DNA from 2 places in the Microbacterium sp. A84 genome. Region 1 is predicted to be linked to the other one. Evidence: predicted binding sites of a transcription regulator. Region 1 holds the regulator's gene; the other holds the start of a gene.
What was found. The regulator LexA, encoded in region 1, represses DNA repair genes until DNA is damaged. The targets are predictions, from matches to a motif close to TCGAACANNTGTTCGA.
Positions count from the first base shown of each region.

Region 2: ACSU04_RS11310 (DUF222 domain-containing protein) is a predicted target of LexA. The motif match lies at 3,436-3,451, and genes of this name have one in related genera.

Region 1 covers NZ_JBPXMS010000004.1:33,131-39,839, forward strand. Annotated here, with positions in the region: gene hisH (imidazole glycerol phosphate synthase subunit HisH) at 1-147, opposite strand, end outside; gene hisB (imidazoleglycerol-phosphate dehydratase HisB) at 144-749, opposite strand; gene ACSU04_RS14935 (histidinol-phosphate transaminase) at 746-1,840, opposite strand; gene ACSU04_RS14940 (LysM peptidoglycan-binding domain-containing protein) at 1,886-2,263, opposite strand; gene lexA (transcriptional repressor LexA) at 2,536-3,231, shown strand; gene metE (5-methyltetrahydropteroyltriglutamate--homocysteine S-methyltransferase) at 3,311-5,626, opposite strand; gene ACSU04_RS14955 (methylenetetrahydrofolate reductase) at 5,651-6,598, opposite strand.
Region 2 covers NZ_JBPXMS010000002.1:191,732-198,440, reverse strand. Annotated here, with positions in the region: gene ACSU04_RS11315 (Lhr family ATP-dependent helicase) at 1-3,335, opposite strand, end outside; gene ACSU04_RS11310 (DUF222 domain-containing protein) at 3,481-4,812, shown strand; gene ACSU04_RS11305 (hypothetical protein) at 4,976-6,709, shown strand, end outside.

The DNA of each region.
Region 1 (6,709 bases):
GGGCACGAACAGCCCATCCGCTTCGAGTGCTTCTTTTCGATCGCCGGTGAGCTTCGCGTCGGCCCCCGCTGCGATCAGCGCCTTGACCGCCGAGTGGACGTTGCCCGACTCGTAGTCGTAAACCGCGACGGTGGGGGTGCGCGTCACAGCGCTCCCTTGGTGGACGGTATGCCGACGACCAGCGGGTCGAGCGCTTTGGCCTGACGGAACGCTCGTGCGAACGCCTTGAACTCCGCCTCGGCGATGTGGTGCGGGTCGCGGCCGCCCAACACGCGCACGTGCACCGTGAGCGCGGCGTTGAACGTGATCGCCTCGAATACGTGGCGAACGAGCGAACCGGTGAAATGCCCACCGATGAGGTGGTGCTCGAACCCGGCAGGTTCGCCGGTGTGTACGAGGTACGGCCGACCGCTGATGTCGACGACGGCCTGCGCGAGCGCTTCGTCGAGAGGGACCAGTGCGTCGCCGTAGCGCGATATGCCGGCCTTGTCGCCGAGCGCCTCGCCGATGGCCTGACCGAGAACGATCGAGATGTCTTCGACAGTGTGGTGGGCATCGATGTTTGTGTCGCCAGAGGCACGCACGGTCAGATCGGTGAGCGAGTGCTTCGCGAACGCCGTGAGCATGTGGTCGAAGAACGGCACGGAGGTGTCGATGTGGCTCTGACCAGTGCCGTCGAGATTCACCTCGAGTTCAACAGTCGACTCAGATGTGCTGCGGGTGCGGGTCGCGGTACGAGAAGCGCTCATGAGGCTGATTCTATCGAGGCCAGCGCATCGAGGAACGCCGTGGTCTCGGACTCGGTACCGGCCGTGACACGCAGGTGGTTCGGGATGCCGACATCGCGCACCAGAACGCCGCGATCGTAGAGGGCCTGGAAAGTCGCCTTCGGATCAGCCACTCCCCCGAACAGCACGAAGTTCGACCACGATTCGTGCGGCTGATATCCGAGCGCTTCGAGCGTCGCGGTGATGCGATCGCGTTGCTCAACGATGTCGTCGACCATCGCCAGCATTGTGGACGAATTGCGCAGAGCCGCAACAGCCGCAGCCTGGGTGAGCGCGCTCAGGTGGTACGGAAGGCGCACAAGCCGAAGGGCATCGATGAATGCGGGGTCTGCTGCGAGGTAGCCGACCCGAGCGCCCGCGAACGCGAACGCCTTGCTCATCGTGCGCGATACCGCGAGACGTGGGCGTCCCTCGAGAAGAGTCAGGGCGGAGACTGCCCCGCGTGGGGCGAATTCCCAATAGGCCTCATCGACGACCACGACGCCGCGGGTCGCTTCGTAGACCGCCTCGACAACATCGATGCCGAGTGGTGTACCCGTCGGATTGTTCGGCCTGCACAGCATGACGACGTCCGGGTCGGCATCCCTGATCTGTGCTGCGGCGTCGACAGCGGTGAGTGTGTAGTCGGACTGCCGAGTACCCGCCGCCCAGCGGGCGCCGGTGCCCTGCGCAAGCAGCGGATACATCGAGTAGGTGGGCGCGAATCCGAAGGCGGTGCGCCCTGGACCTGCGAAGGCCTGCAGGACGTGCTGCAGCACCTCGTTCGAGCCGTTACCCGCCCAGATCTGCGAGGCGTCGAGGCCGTGCCCGAGATAACCGGCAAAGCCCTCACGGAGGGCGGTGAACTCACGGTCTGGGTAGCGATTCACCTCACGCAGCGCGACGGCGACGTCATCGAGGATGTCGCTCGCCACCTCGTCGGGAAGAGGATGAGAGTTCTCATTCACGTTCAGCGCGACAGGAAGCGGAACCTGCGGTGCACCATAGGGGGTAAGCCCACGAAGATCATCACGGAGGGGGAGGTCAGCAAGCGAAGCAGTCACCCTCCCCATGTTAACGGTGAGATCAGTTGTTCTACCTCTCCGTTGCTGTATTGCTCAGTTGCTGTACTGCGCGGGGATGGCCAGCTGCTGGCCGACCTGCAGGGATCCGGTACGGAGGAGATTAAGCCGCTCGATCTCACCAATCACAGCGCGCGGATCGGTCGACGGCGCAAGGGACTCCGCGATCGACCACAGTGTGTCACCGGGCAGAATCGTGATCGTCTCGAATGTCGCGGTCTCCGCCGAATCGCCTGATGCGATGGCCGAGCCGCCGCCGATCGCCGCGATCCCGATGCCCGCAGCGAGTGGGAGTGCCGCAAGAGCGACCAACACGCGACGCCCCCGGGTAGTCATTCGAAGCCGGGTGGTGCCAGTTGAAACGGTGGTGCCTGTTGAAACGGTCGTACCTGCTGTGATGCTGATGGTGCTCATGGGATTCTCCTCTGCCTCTTTGGCGTAGCGTTCGCATTCACCACTCGGCCGGGAGCAGTGAATGCGAAGCTACGTACCGAATGTATCTTCGAATTCGAACATCTGTCAAGACTTATTCGAAAGCGAACCGCTGTTTTCTCCGACACGCTCGAACAGATCTTCCTAATCGGCGTGTTTCTCGGATACGATTTCGATAGACACACCACATCACGGACCTCAGACATTCGAAGAGCAGCCCCGGGATCGCGTACAAAGGAGCACCCATGACCGACATGAGCGACATCAGCGATAACTCCGCCTCCGAACCCGAGGCTCCGCGCACTCGCCGGCGCAAGAGCCTCAGCCCGAAGCAGATGGCGATCCTCGAGGTCATTCAGACCTCCATCGCCACGCACGGATACCCGCCGAGCATGCGCGAGATCGGCGATGCGGTGAACCTCAAGTCGCTGTCGAGCGTGACCCATCAGCTGGGCCAGCTTGAGCTCAGCGGCTATCTGCGCCGTGACCCAGGCAAGACTCGGGCGATGGAAGTGCTGATCGATCTGCCGGGCTCCAGTGGTGAGAACCCTGCTGATTCCAGCACTCCGGTGGGCGACGCGGCAATGGTGCCGTTGGTCGGACAGATCGCCGCTGGCGTGCCGATCACAGCGGATCAGCAGGTCGAAGAGATTTTCCCTCTCCCCCGTCAGCTCGTTGGCAAGGGCGATCTGTTCATGCTCAAGGTCACCGGCGAATCGATGATCGACGCCGCGATCTGCGACGGTGACTGGGTGGTCATCCGCACGCAGAACACGGCAGAGAACGGTGAGATCGTTGCGGCAATGCTGGACGGCGAAGCCACAGTGAAGACGTTCCGCCAGCGCGACGGTCACACGTGGCTGCTGCCCCGCAACTCCTCCTTCGAGCCCATCCTCGGCGATGACGCCACGGTGCTCGGCAAAGTCGTCGCTGTGCTCCGCGCGATCTGATCTGAGACAGCACAAATAATCTGAGACAGCACAAAGGAGGCGCTCCCCGTCGGGGAGCGCCTCCTTTTTTCTCGAACTATTACGCCGTGACTGAGATGTCTTCTCGCACGCGACGGGTCGCCTCGACGATGTTGCGCAGCGACTCGGTCGTCTCGTCGTAGCCGCGAGTCTTCAGGCCACAGTCCGGGTTGATCCAGAGCTGACGCGTCGGGAGCTCATCCACTGCGCGACGCAGCAGCGACTCGATCTCGTCGACCGTGGGAACGCGCGGAGAGTGAATGTCGTAGACGCCGGGTCCGATGCCGTGATCGAAGCCGACCTCGGCGATATCCGTGACGACACCCATGCGGCTGCGAGCGGCCTCGATCGAGGTCACGTCAGCATCCAGCGCACGGATCGCGTCGATGACGACACCGAACTCCGAGTAACACAGGTGTGTGTGCACCTGTGTGGCCGCAGCCGCTCCCCCAGTGGCCAGACGGAACGAGTTCACTGACCAGTTCAAGTACGCGGCCTGATCGGACTTCTTCAGCGGCAGCAGCTCACGCAGTGCCGGCTCGTCGACCTGGATGATGGCGATTCCGGCGGCCTCGAGATCGGTGATCTCGTCACGCAGTGCGAGGGCGACCTGGTTCGCGGTCTCTCCCAGCGGCTGGTCATCGCGCACGAACGACCACGCGAGGATCGTCACGGGACCGGTGAGCATGCCCTTCATGTGCTTGGCAGTCTTCGACTGTGCGTAGACCGACCATCCGACCGTGATGGGAGCCGGACGCGAGACGTCGCCCCACAGAATCGATGGGCGCGTGGCACGCGAACCATAGGACTGCACCCAACCGTTCTCCGTCACAGAGAATCCGGAGAGGTTCTCCGCGAAGTACTGCACCATGTCGTTGCGCTCTGGTTCACCGTGCACGAGCACGTCCAGCCCGAGGTCTTCCTGCAGTTCGACGACGGTGTCCACCTCGCGGCGAAGGAATGTGTCGTAGTCGTCCTGCGACAGCTCACCGCGGATGTACTGCGCACGAGCACGACGGATGTCACCGGTCTGCGGGAACGAACCGATCGTGGTGAGCGGCAGTGCCGGCAGGCCGAGGGCTTCCGCCTGGGCGGCCTCGCGCTCAGCATAGGAAACACGCGAGAAGTCGCCATCGGCAAGTTCACGCGAACGCACAGCACCGTCACGCACGCCCGGTGCGTTGCTGCGGTCGGCAAGAGCTGCGGATGCCGCATCCAGCTCTGCCTGAATCGCCTGACGGCCGGAGCCGAGGCCACGAGCCAGGGCGACGACCTGTTCGACCTTCTGGTCGGCGAATGCGAGCCAGCTGGCCAGTCGTTCGTCGAGCTTCGACTCGTCGGTCACGTCATGCGGGACGTGCAGCAGTGAGGTGGAGGTGGATGCCGCGACCTGAGCCGCGCCGAGCGCGCCCAGCGCCTCGAGCTTGTCGAACGCGCCAGCGAGGTCGCCGCGCCAGATGTTGTGACCGTCGATCACTCCACCGACGAGCACCTTGTCGGCCAGTCCCTCGACCGCTGCCGGGACGCTACCGCGCACCAGGTCGATCGCGATGGCCTCGATGGGAGCCGCAGCAAGTACGGCAAGGCTCGCGTCCAGAGCAGCGTAAGGAGCCGCAACGAGGATCGACGGGCGCGAAGCTGCGCCACCGATGACGGCCAGCGCGCGAGCTGCGGCATCCGCCAACTGCTCGGCGGAGGCGGGGAGCGATTCGCTGACGAGCGCGGGCTCATCCAGCTGGACCCACTCGGCTCCGGCTGCGCGGAGGCGGGCGAGCAACTCGACATAGACCGGCACGAGGTCATCCAGACGCGACAGCGGGTCAAAGCCCTCCGGCGCCGCGTCCGATGCCTTCGCCAGTGCCAACAGCGTGACGGGACCGACGATGACGGGGCGGGTGACGAAACCCGCGGCGACTGCCTCCTCGACCTGGCGCACGACACGGTCGCTGGAGAGCGAGAACGTCGTCTCCGGACCGATCTCGGGAACGAGGTAGTGGTAGTTCGAGTCGAACCACTTGGTCATCTCGAGCGCGGCACGCTCACCCTCGCCGCGCGCGATGGTGAAGTACGCCGGCAAGCCGATCGAGCCGTCCGTCTCGCGGAGGTTGTCGAAGCGGGTGGGGATGGCGCCTACCGTGACTGCCGCATCGTGCACCTGGTCGTAGTACGAGAATGACTCCGGGATCGCCGAGTCGGTGCGGCCGAGGCCGAGGGATGCAAGGCGCTCACGGCTCGCCGCGCGCAGGTCAGCGGCGGTCTGCTCGAGGGCTACGAGGTCGGAGCGGCCGGCCCAGAAGGCCTCGACAGCCTTCTTGAGCTCGCGACGGCGGCCGATGCGCGGGTAGCCGAGGATGGTCCCCTGGGGGAATGCGGTCATGATGTGTTCCTTTCGGGGATGGATCTAGTGATGCAGGGCAGGAAGGACGCCTGCCTCTGCGAGAACGGTCAGAACGGTTTCGTGTTGGTTGAACGCGTACAGGTGCACTCCGGGTGCTCCGCCGGCCACGACCTCGCGGGTCAGGCGCGCTGCCCACTCGGTGCCGATCTCGCGACGCCCCTCAGGCGTCGGCTCGACCTCGAGAGCGATCGAGAGCTCGCTGGGCAGGTCCTCGCCGGTGAGTTCGAGCACGCGCCTCAGACGCGCGGGCGAGGTGATCGGCATGATGCCGGGGAGAATCGGAATCGTGACACCCGCGGCCCGCGCACGCTCGACGAACGCGAGGTAGTCGTCAGCGTGGAAGAACAGCTGTGTGATCGCGAACGTCGCTCCGGCCGCCTGTTTGGCAAGCAACGCCTCGACATCCTGCGTGCGGTGAGCAGAGCGCGGGTGCCCCTTGGGGAATGCGGCCACGGCGATGTTGACATCGCGCCCGCGGGTGACGCGAGCGGCCCCGGGAAAGCCCGGAATCGGCGTCTCCTCATAGGGGGCGCGCTCGGCCTGCGCGCGGCCGATCAATTGCACAAGTTGCGCTGAGCTCTCCAGATCGCCGAGGAAGGGCTCCGTCTGACCGATGGGCGGGTCACCGCGAAGGGCGAGGAAGCTGAGGATGCCGGCATCCAGGAACTCTCGGATGAGGGCCGCGGCGCCCGCGTAGGTATTACCGACACATGTCAGGTGCGCGAGCGGCTCGACGTCGGTGTTCTCACGGATGAAGCGCAGCACATCGAGTGAGCGCCCACCTGTGGAGCCGCCTGCGCCGTAAGTGACGGAGATAAAATCAGGGCCGGCTGCGGCAAGCTGGCGGACAGTCTCGTGCAGCGCCTCATCGCTCGACGCCGAACGCGGCGGGTAGAGCTCGAAGGAGAACGGGACACGTGGGGCCCCGAGCGTCGAAGACTCGGAAGACATCATTCTCCTGGGGTGACAGAGTGGGCAGGGCAGCCGCGAACGATCTCAAAAACACTTGCTCGTTCGCGGGCGGGTGCCGGGCTCGGCTGTCGCTCCACGTCCGGGATGAAC
Region 2 (6,709 bases), on a different contig from region 1:
CCGCTTCCGGATGCTTCCGGCAGGAAGAACCCGCTCGTTACGCGGCCCGCGTGCTCCAACCGCTGCAGAGTGTGGCGCGCGACGGCAGCGCCGATCCCGAATCGGGTGGCGACAGCATCCGTCGTGAACGGGCCGTGCGTGCGGGCATGGCGAGCGGCCAGGTCGCCGAGCGGATCGGCGAAGGGCTCCAGGAACGCAACCGGAATGCCGGTGGGCAGCGCGACACCGAGGGCATCGCGCAGGCGTCCGGCGTCTTCGATCGCCGCGACACGTGCGACGCCGGCGATCGTCACCGGAATCGCCCGGCGTGCGGAGATCAGTGCGTCCAGGTGGGCGGCGGCGGTCCCGAATCCCGGACGCTCAGCGTTCGCGACGGCGAGTTGCCCAGTCGGCTCGCCGTGAGCGGGCGTGTCCGTCTGGGGGTCGGGACGCGAATCATCCAGCCGCGCAGCGACTTCGTCCGCATCCATCGGCCCCAGCATCCGGAGCAGATCGGCGACGCCTTCGAGACCGCGCACGCGGCGCTCCGGATCGAGGCGTTGTGCCTCACGCTCGAACTGCGCCAGCACATCGGGGTCGAGCAGCTCGCGCAGCTCCACGGTGCCCAGCAGCTCGCCGAGCAGTGCCGGATCCACCGACAGCGCCGCGGCCCGGCGTTCGGCCAGCGGCGAGTCGCCCTCGTACATGAAGGCGCCGACATATCCGAAGAGCAGATCGCGCGCGTACGGCGAGGGCTGTGCTGGCTCCGTCTCGACGAGTCTGACCTTGCGCTCGGCGATGGCGGTGGTGAGGCGGCGCAGCGACGGGAGATCGTACACATCCTGCAGCACTTCGCGCAGCGTCTCGAGGATCACGGGGAAGGTCGGGTGCCTGCGCGCCACTTCCAGCAGCTGCGCCGAGCGCTGCCGCTGCTGCCAGAGCGGTGTGCGCTTGTTCGGATTCATTCGCGGCATCAGCAGTGCGCGTGCTGCGCACTCGCGGAAGCGGGAGGCGAACAATGCCGACCCACCGACCTCCTCCGTGACGAGATGTTCGATCTCGTCAGCGTCGAAGACGAACAGCTCCGCTCCGGGTGGTTCGGCGTCAGCATCCGGAATCCGAACGATGATGCCGTCGTCGCTGGCCACCGCCGAGCCTTCGACGCCGAGGCGCTCACGAACGCGCGCGTTGACCGCCAGCGCCCAGGGCGCGTGCACCTTCATGCCGTATGGGGAATGCAAGATGACTCGCCAGTCGCCGACCTCGTCTCGACCACGCTCGACGGTGAGGGCGCGGTCGGTGGGGAGGGTGCCAGTGGCTTCTCTCTGCTCGTGCAGATGCGCGAGCAGGTTCATGCGAGCCTGTGCGTCGAGCCCGGCCTCGATCAGGCGCTGCGCGGCCTTCTCCGGAGTGGCGGCAGCCACCTCTCGAGAGAACGCACCGAGCGCCTCACCGAGTTCGTAGGGTCGGCCGATGCCGTCACCGTGCCAGAACGGCACTTTTCCGGGCTGCCCGTACGCGGGGAGCACGTTGACGCGGTCGTGTGTGATCTCGGCGATGCGCCAACTCGTTGTGCCGAGCGTGAAGACGTCGCCGACGCGTGACTCGTAGACCATCTCCTCATCGAGCTCGCCGACGCGCCTTCCTGCGCCCTCGCCGGCGACGAAGACGGCGAACAGTCCGCGGTCGGGGATCGTGCCGCCACTTGTGACGGCGATGCGTTGAGCACCTGGTCTGCCGGTCAGCGTTCCGGCATCCCGATCCCAGACGAGGCGTGGGCGCAGTTCGGCGAACTCGTCAGAGGGGAATCGACCGGCCAAGAGATCGAGTGTGGCTTCATATGCTGAGCGGGGCAGCGCCTGGAAAGGCGCCGATCGCCTGACGGTCTCGAACCATTCCTCGACACTGATCGGCGCGAGCGCGCAGGCCGCGACGGTCTGCTGCGCGAGGATATCGAGCGGGTTGCGCGGCACGGCGATTGCCTCGATCTTGCCTGCCAGCATCCGCTCGGTCACGATCGCGGTGTGCAGCACATCTCCGCGGTGCTTCGGGAAGAGTGCCGCGCGACTGATTTCGCCGACCTGGTGCCCTGCTCGGCCGACGCGTTGCAGACCGGATGCCGCGGACGGCGGCGCCTCGACCTGGATGACGAGGTCAACCGCTCCCATATCGATGCCGAGTTCGAGACTGCTGGTCGCGACGACGCAGCGGAGGATGCCGGATTTCAGCTCTTCTTCGACGAGCGCGCGCTGTTCCTTGGAGACCGAGCCGTGGTGCGCCTTCGCGAGCACCGGATCTGCGCCGGCGGTCGCACCAGCCTGCGCCATCATCTGAGCGGGTGGGGCGGTTGACGCCGGGAGTGGGGCGCCGATGCGCTCCGAGTAGATCTCATTGAGCCTGCCGGTGAGTCGTTCGGCAAGACGCCGCGAGTTCGCGAACACGATCGTGGAGTTGTTCTCGAGGACGCGGTCGACGATTGCCTCTTCGACGTGTGGCCAGACGGATCCGGTCACCTCGGTGTATTCGGCCGGGTCATCGTTCGTGGACGCGGCACCCGGTGGAGGCGGCGGGTTGGACATGTCGTCCATCGGTACGACCACGCTGAGTTCGAATGTCTTCGACGCGCGCGGTGCGACGATCTCGACCGGGGCCGAGCCGCCGAGGAAACGGGCAACTTCGTCTATAGGCCGTACGGTCGCTGACAGCCCGATGCGCTGCGCGGGCGCGGCATCCGGTCGTGCCGCGCGACGCAGGGCGTCGAGCCTCTCGAGGCTCACCGCGAGGTGCGCACCACGTTTGGTAGCGGCGACCGCGTGCACCTCGTCGATGATCACGGTGTGCACGTCGCGCAATGTCTCGCCGGCGCGGCTGGTGAGCATCAGATAGAGCGATTCCGGCGTCGTGATGAGAATGTCGGGCGGGTTCGTGACGAGCTTGCGTCGGTCGCTGGATGTGGTGTCTCCGGAGCGCACGCCGACGGTCACGGTCGGCGCCGCGATTCCGAGTCGGCGCGCGGACTGGCCGATACCGACGAGCGGCGAACGAAGGTTGCGTTCGACGTCGACGCCGAGCGCCTTCAGGGGTGAGATATAGAGGATGCGTGTGCGCGCAGCGCCGGGCTTGACAGGGCCAGGCTCGGCGAGGCCGCTGGCATCCGCTTTCTCCCGAAACACGCTGTCGATGGCCCAGAGGAACGCCGACAGGGTCTTGCCTGATCCGGTCGGCGCGACGACGAGCGCGTGCTTGCCTGCCGAAATCGCCTCCCAGGCGCCAACCTGAGCGTTCGTCGGCGCAGCGAACGCACCCCGGAACCAGTCTTGGGTCGCCGGGGTGAATCGGTCGAGCACATCGCTCATCTCTCCATCATCGCGGGTGGGGCTGACAACGGTGACTTATGCGACCGACGGGCGCAGAATGGGTCCGCCGCGTCGATTGCAGCAGCTCTGACGCTCAGGCCTGGAGAAATGTTCGAATGTCTGTGGCCCGGTGTTCAATGGAACCATGACCAACTCGACGATGACGAACCCAGCGCTGAACGTGCTGCTGGATGATGTCGTGTCTATGGTGACGACGGTGGATCAGACCATCAATCAGCTGATGGCAGTGAAATCAGCGCTCTTGGCGACGGCGTCGCGAATCGCAGATGATGAGCCGTTCGAGTCGGTCGATTCGCGTGAGATGGCACAGCGGGCAGTGGCGACCGAGCTCGGCGCGGCGCTACGGGTGAGTGATCGGACGATCGAGGCCCACATGGGTGCGGCGGCTCGCCTTGTGGAACTGTTCCCCGCGACAGCGGTGTCATTCGGCGCCGGCCAGATTTCGCAGGCGCATGTGCGGGTGACTATGGATGCCGGGGAGCAGATCGAGGATGCGGAGAAGAGGGCCCGATTCGAAGCGATTGTCGTCGCTCGTGCTGAGACAGAATCTCCCAACCGTTTACGGCCGTTTGCCAAGCAGGTGGCGGAGAAATTCCGAGCGCGCTCGTTCACCGAGCGGCATCGCGAGGCACGCGAGCGCCGTGCGACCTGGGTGAAAGGGTGCGACGACGGGATGGCAGAGCTGGTGGTCTACGGTCCGAGCGTGATCATCCACGGAATGCATGACCGGGCAACGCAGATGGCCTTCGCGGTGAAGCGGGCCAATGCGAAAGCGGCGAAGGCTGCTGGTGGTTCGGCGCCGGAAGAGACCGCCGACGACTTCGCGGATGAGCGGACGCTGAACCAGCTCCGCGTGGATCTGCTTGCCGATCTCGTACTCACTGGAGTGCCGACCGGCCATGAGACTGAAGACGGGCTGCTCGGTGAGATCCGGGCGCATGTCGACATCACGGTGCCGGTGCTGACACTGACTGACGCCGACGAGCTCGCATCGCCCGCGCATCTGGAAGGTGTGGGGCCGGTCGATCCGGCCACCGCGCGCATTCTGACCGGAAACGTAGCCGGGTTCGACCGAATCTTGACGGATCCGGTGTCGGGAATGGTGCTCGGGGCGGACAGGTATCGTCCCTCCGCGGAAATGCGTCGGTATCTGCGAGCGAGGGACCGGCGGTGCCGATTCCCGGGGTGCAGGTTGTTGGCGAGGCTGTGCGACGACGATCACACGATCGATCATGCGCTCGGAGGCGCGACAACGCTCACGAACCTGGCCGATTTCTGTCGCCGACATCATGTGACCAAGCACAATACGCCGTGGCAGGTTCGACAACTCGGCGGTGGAGTTCTGGAATGGACCAGTCCCACCGGCAGGAACTACATCGATCGCCCTCCTGGCATCGCGACACACGTCACCTTCGACGACGTCGAAGATCGGATGCCCGTGAATGCTCCGTTCTGACCGTCCACGATGGCCGATTGAGTTCGCGCTAGCGCGCTGCGATGGATGATCCGAATGTGTAGTCTGGCGCGGCGCGCATTGGTGGATGCCACTCCCAGGTGGTACACAGAAAGGGCACAGGTTCCACCGGAGGGGAGGAGCCTGCTTTTTATTGAGGGGACGCATGAGCGATTCGAATATTGACAACGAGGGCACGGTGCCGGAGGCCGCGGTTCCAGAGGTGACCGTTCCAGAGGTGACCGTGCCAGCACCGCCGGCACCCGTTTTTCCGTCGGCGCCGGTCACACCGGTCACACCGGCTGAGCCTGCCATTGCTGGACTTGCCGTCGCCGGGCCTGCCGCGCCTGCCGCGCCAGCCGTCGCCGCACCCACGCTCACGCCAGAGGTGAAGGGACATCTGCTCCGCGGGCTGTCCACGGCAGGTATCGCTGTCGGAGGCGCGTTCGTTGCCGGACTCATCCTGGCAATCGCCGTGGTCCTTACTGCGGGCAGCTCCTTGGGAGATCTTGGTCTGCCTATCTCGGTCGATGCCTTCAGCGGTATCGGCGGCTTCGTGCTCATCGCGTTCACGCTCGCCGGCTTCGTGTTCGGTGGGGAGATCAGTCTGCAGGTCTCCACAGGCATTGGCGGATTCGGTGCCAACGCGGGCGGTGCGCTGTGGGCGTTCCCGCTGACTCTCACGGTCGCGGTCCTCGTACTGCTTCTCTGGTGGAGCATCCGTCAGGAGCGCACTGCGCCGCTGCGCGGCATCCGCAATCGACTGCTCTTCAGCGGTGGAGTGGGGCTCGCCACGAGCCTCGTGCTGGTCATCCTCACGTTGATCTTCACCATCCGGCAGGGCGGCAGCGGCGTCGAGATCGCGATCAGCAGCGCCGGCTTCCGGATCGTGTTGTTCGGCACGATCCTGGTCGGCGGCACGGTCTTCCTCGGCCGCGTCATCAGTGCACGGGCTCGTGCAGGCGTGAACTGGTTGCGCGCCATCGGCGACAGCATCACTGTGCTGCCCAGGTTCGTCCGCGAGGCGCTGTTCTACACGGCCGGCCTCACGTTCGTGTTCGGCGTGATCACCGTGATCTTCGGCACGATCCTCCTGTGGGATCAGATCGGAGCCGGTGCGCTTCCTGTGGTGATCTTCGGTCTGCTTAATCTCATCGGCATCCCGATCATCATCGGACACCTGGGCGGTTTCACCCTGCACTCGGGGCTCGGATCCTTCGGGGGCGTCGAGACGATGACCGTCTTCAGCACCAGCGGCTGGTCATGGCTGCTCGTCGTGGTCGCGCTGCTGTTCTCGGTGGTCGCCGCGGTATGGATCGGAACGCGGCGTCCACGCAAGGTCGGGCTGAACCTCGTCGATGCGTGGAAGTTCCCGGTGGTCATCTTCGGCGCCTGGGTTCTGCACGGACTGTTCACCTTTGGCCTCACGGTCCAGGGTGGAGGCTCATTCGGCAGCGTCGGCGGGAGCGGCACGGCGGGTCTCGCGCTGGCTGTATGGACTCCGGTGGTGTTCCTCATCTGGGCGGCGGCGATCGAGTTTGGCGCGCAGTACCTGCCCGCGATCCTGTACGGTCTCTCGCCGCAGGTGCACGCATTTGTCGCAGGTCGCGCAACGGTCGGCACCTGGGTGGCTGCTCCCGCAGCCGCTGCCGTCGCCGGTGTCGCTGGCGTTCCCGGCAGTCACGACCTGATTCTCGGTGGTGCGCCGCAGGCTGAGGGTGCGCCACAGGCTGGGGGCGAGGCGGCTATGCAGGCGGTCCCGCCGATTGCACCGCCCAAGCCGCTCAGCCCTGCAGCGAAGAAGGGTCTGCTGTGGAGCGGCATCGGTGTCGGCGCAGTGATCGTGCTGGGCATCGTGGGTGCGGTGGGCGTATCCGTCCTCAACAGCACACGCACGGCG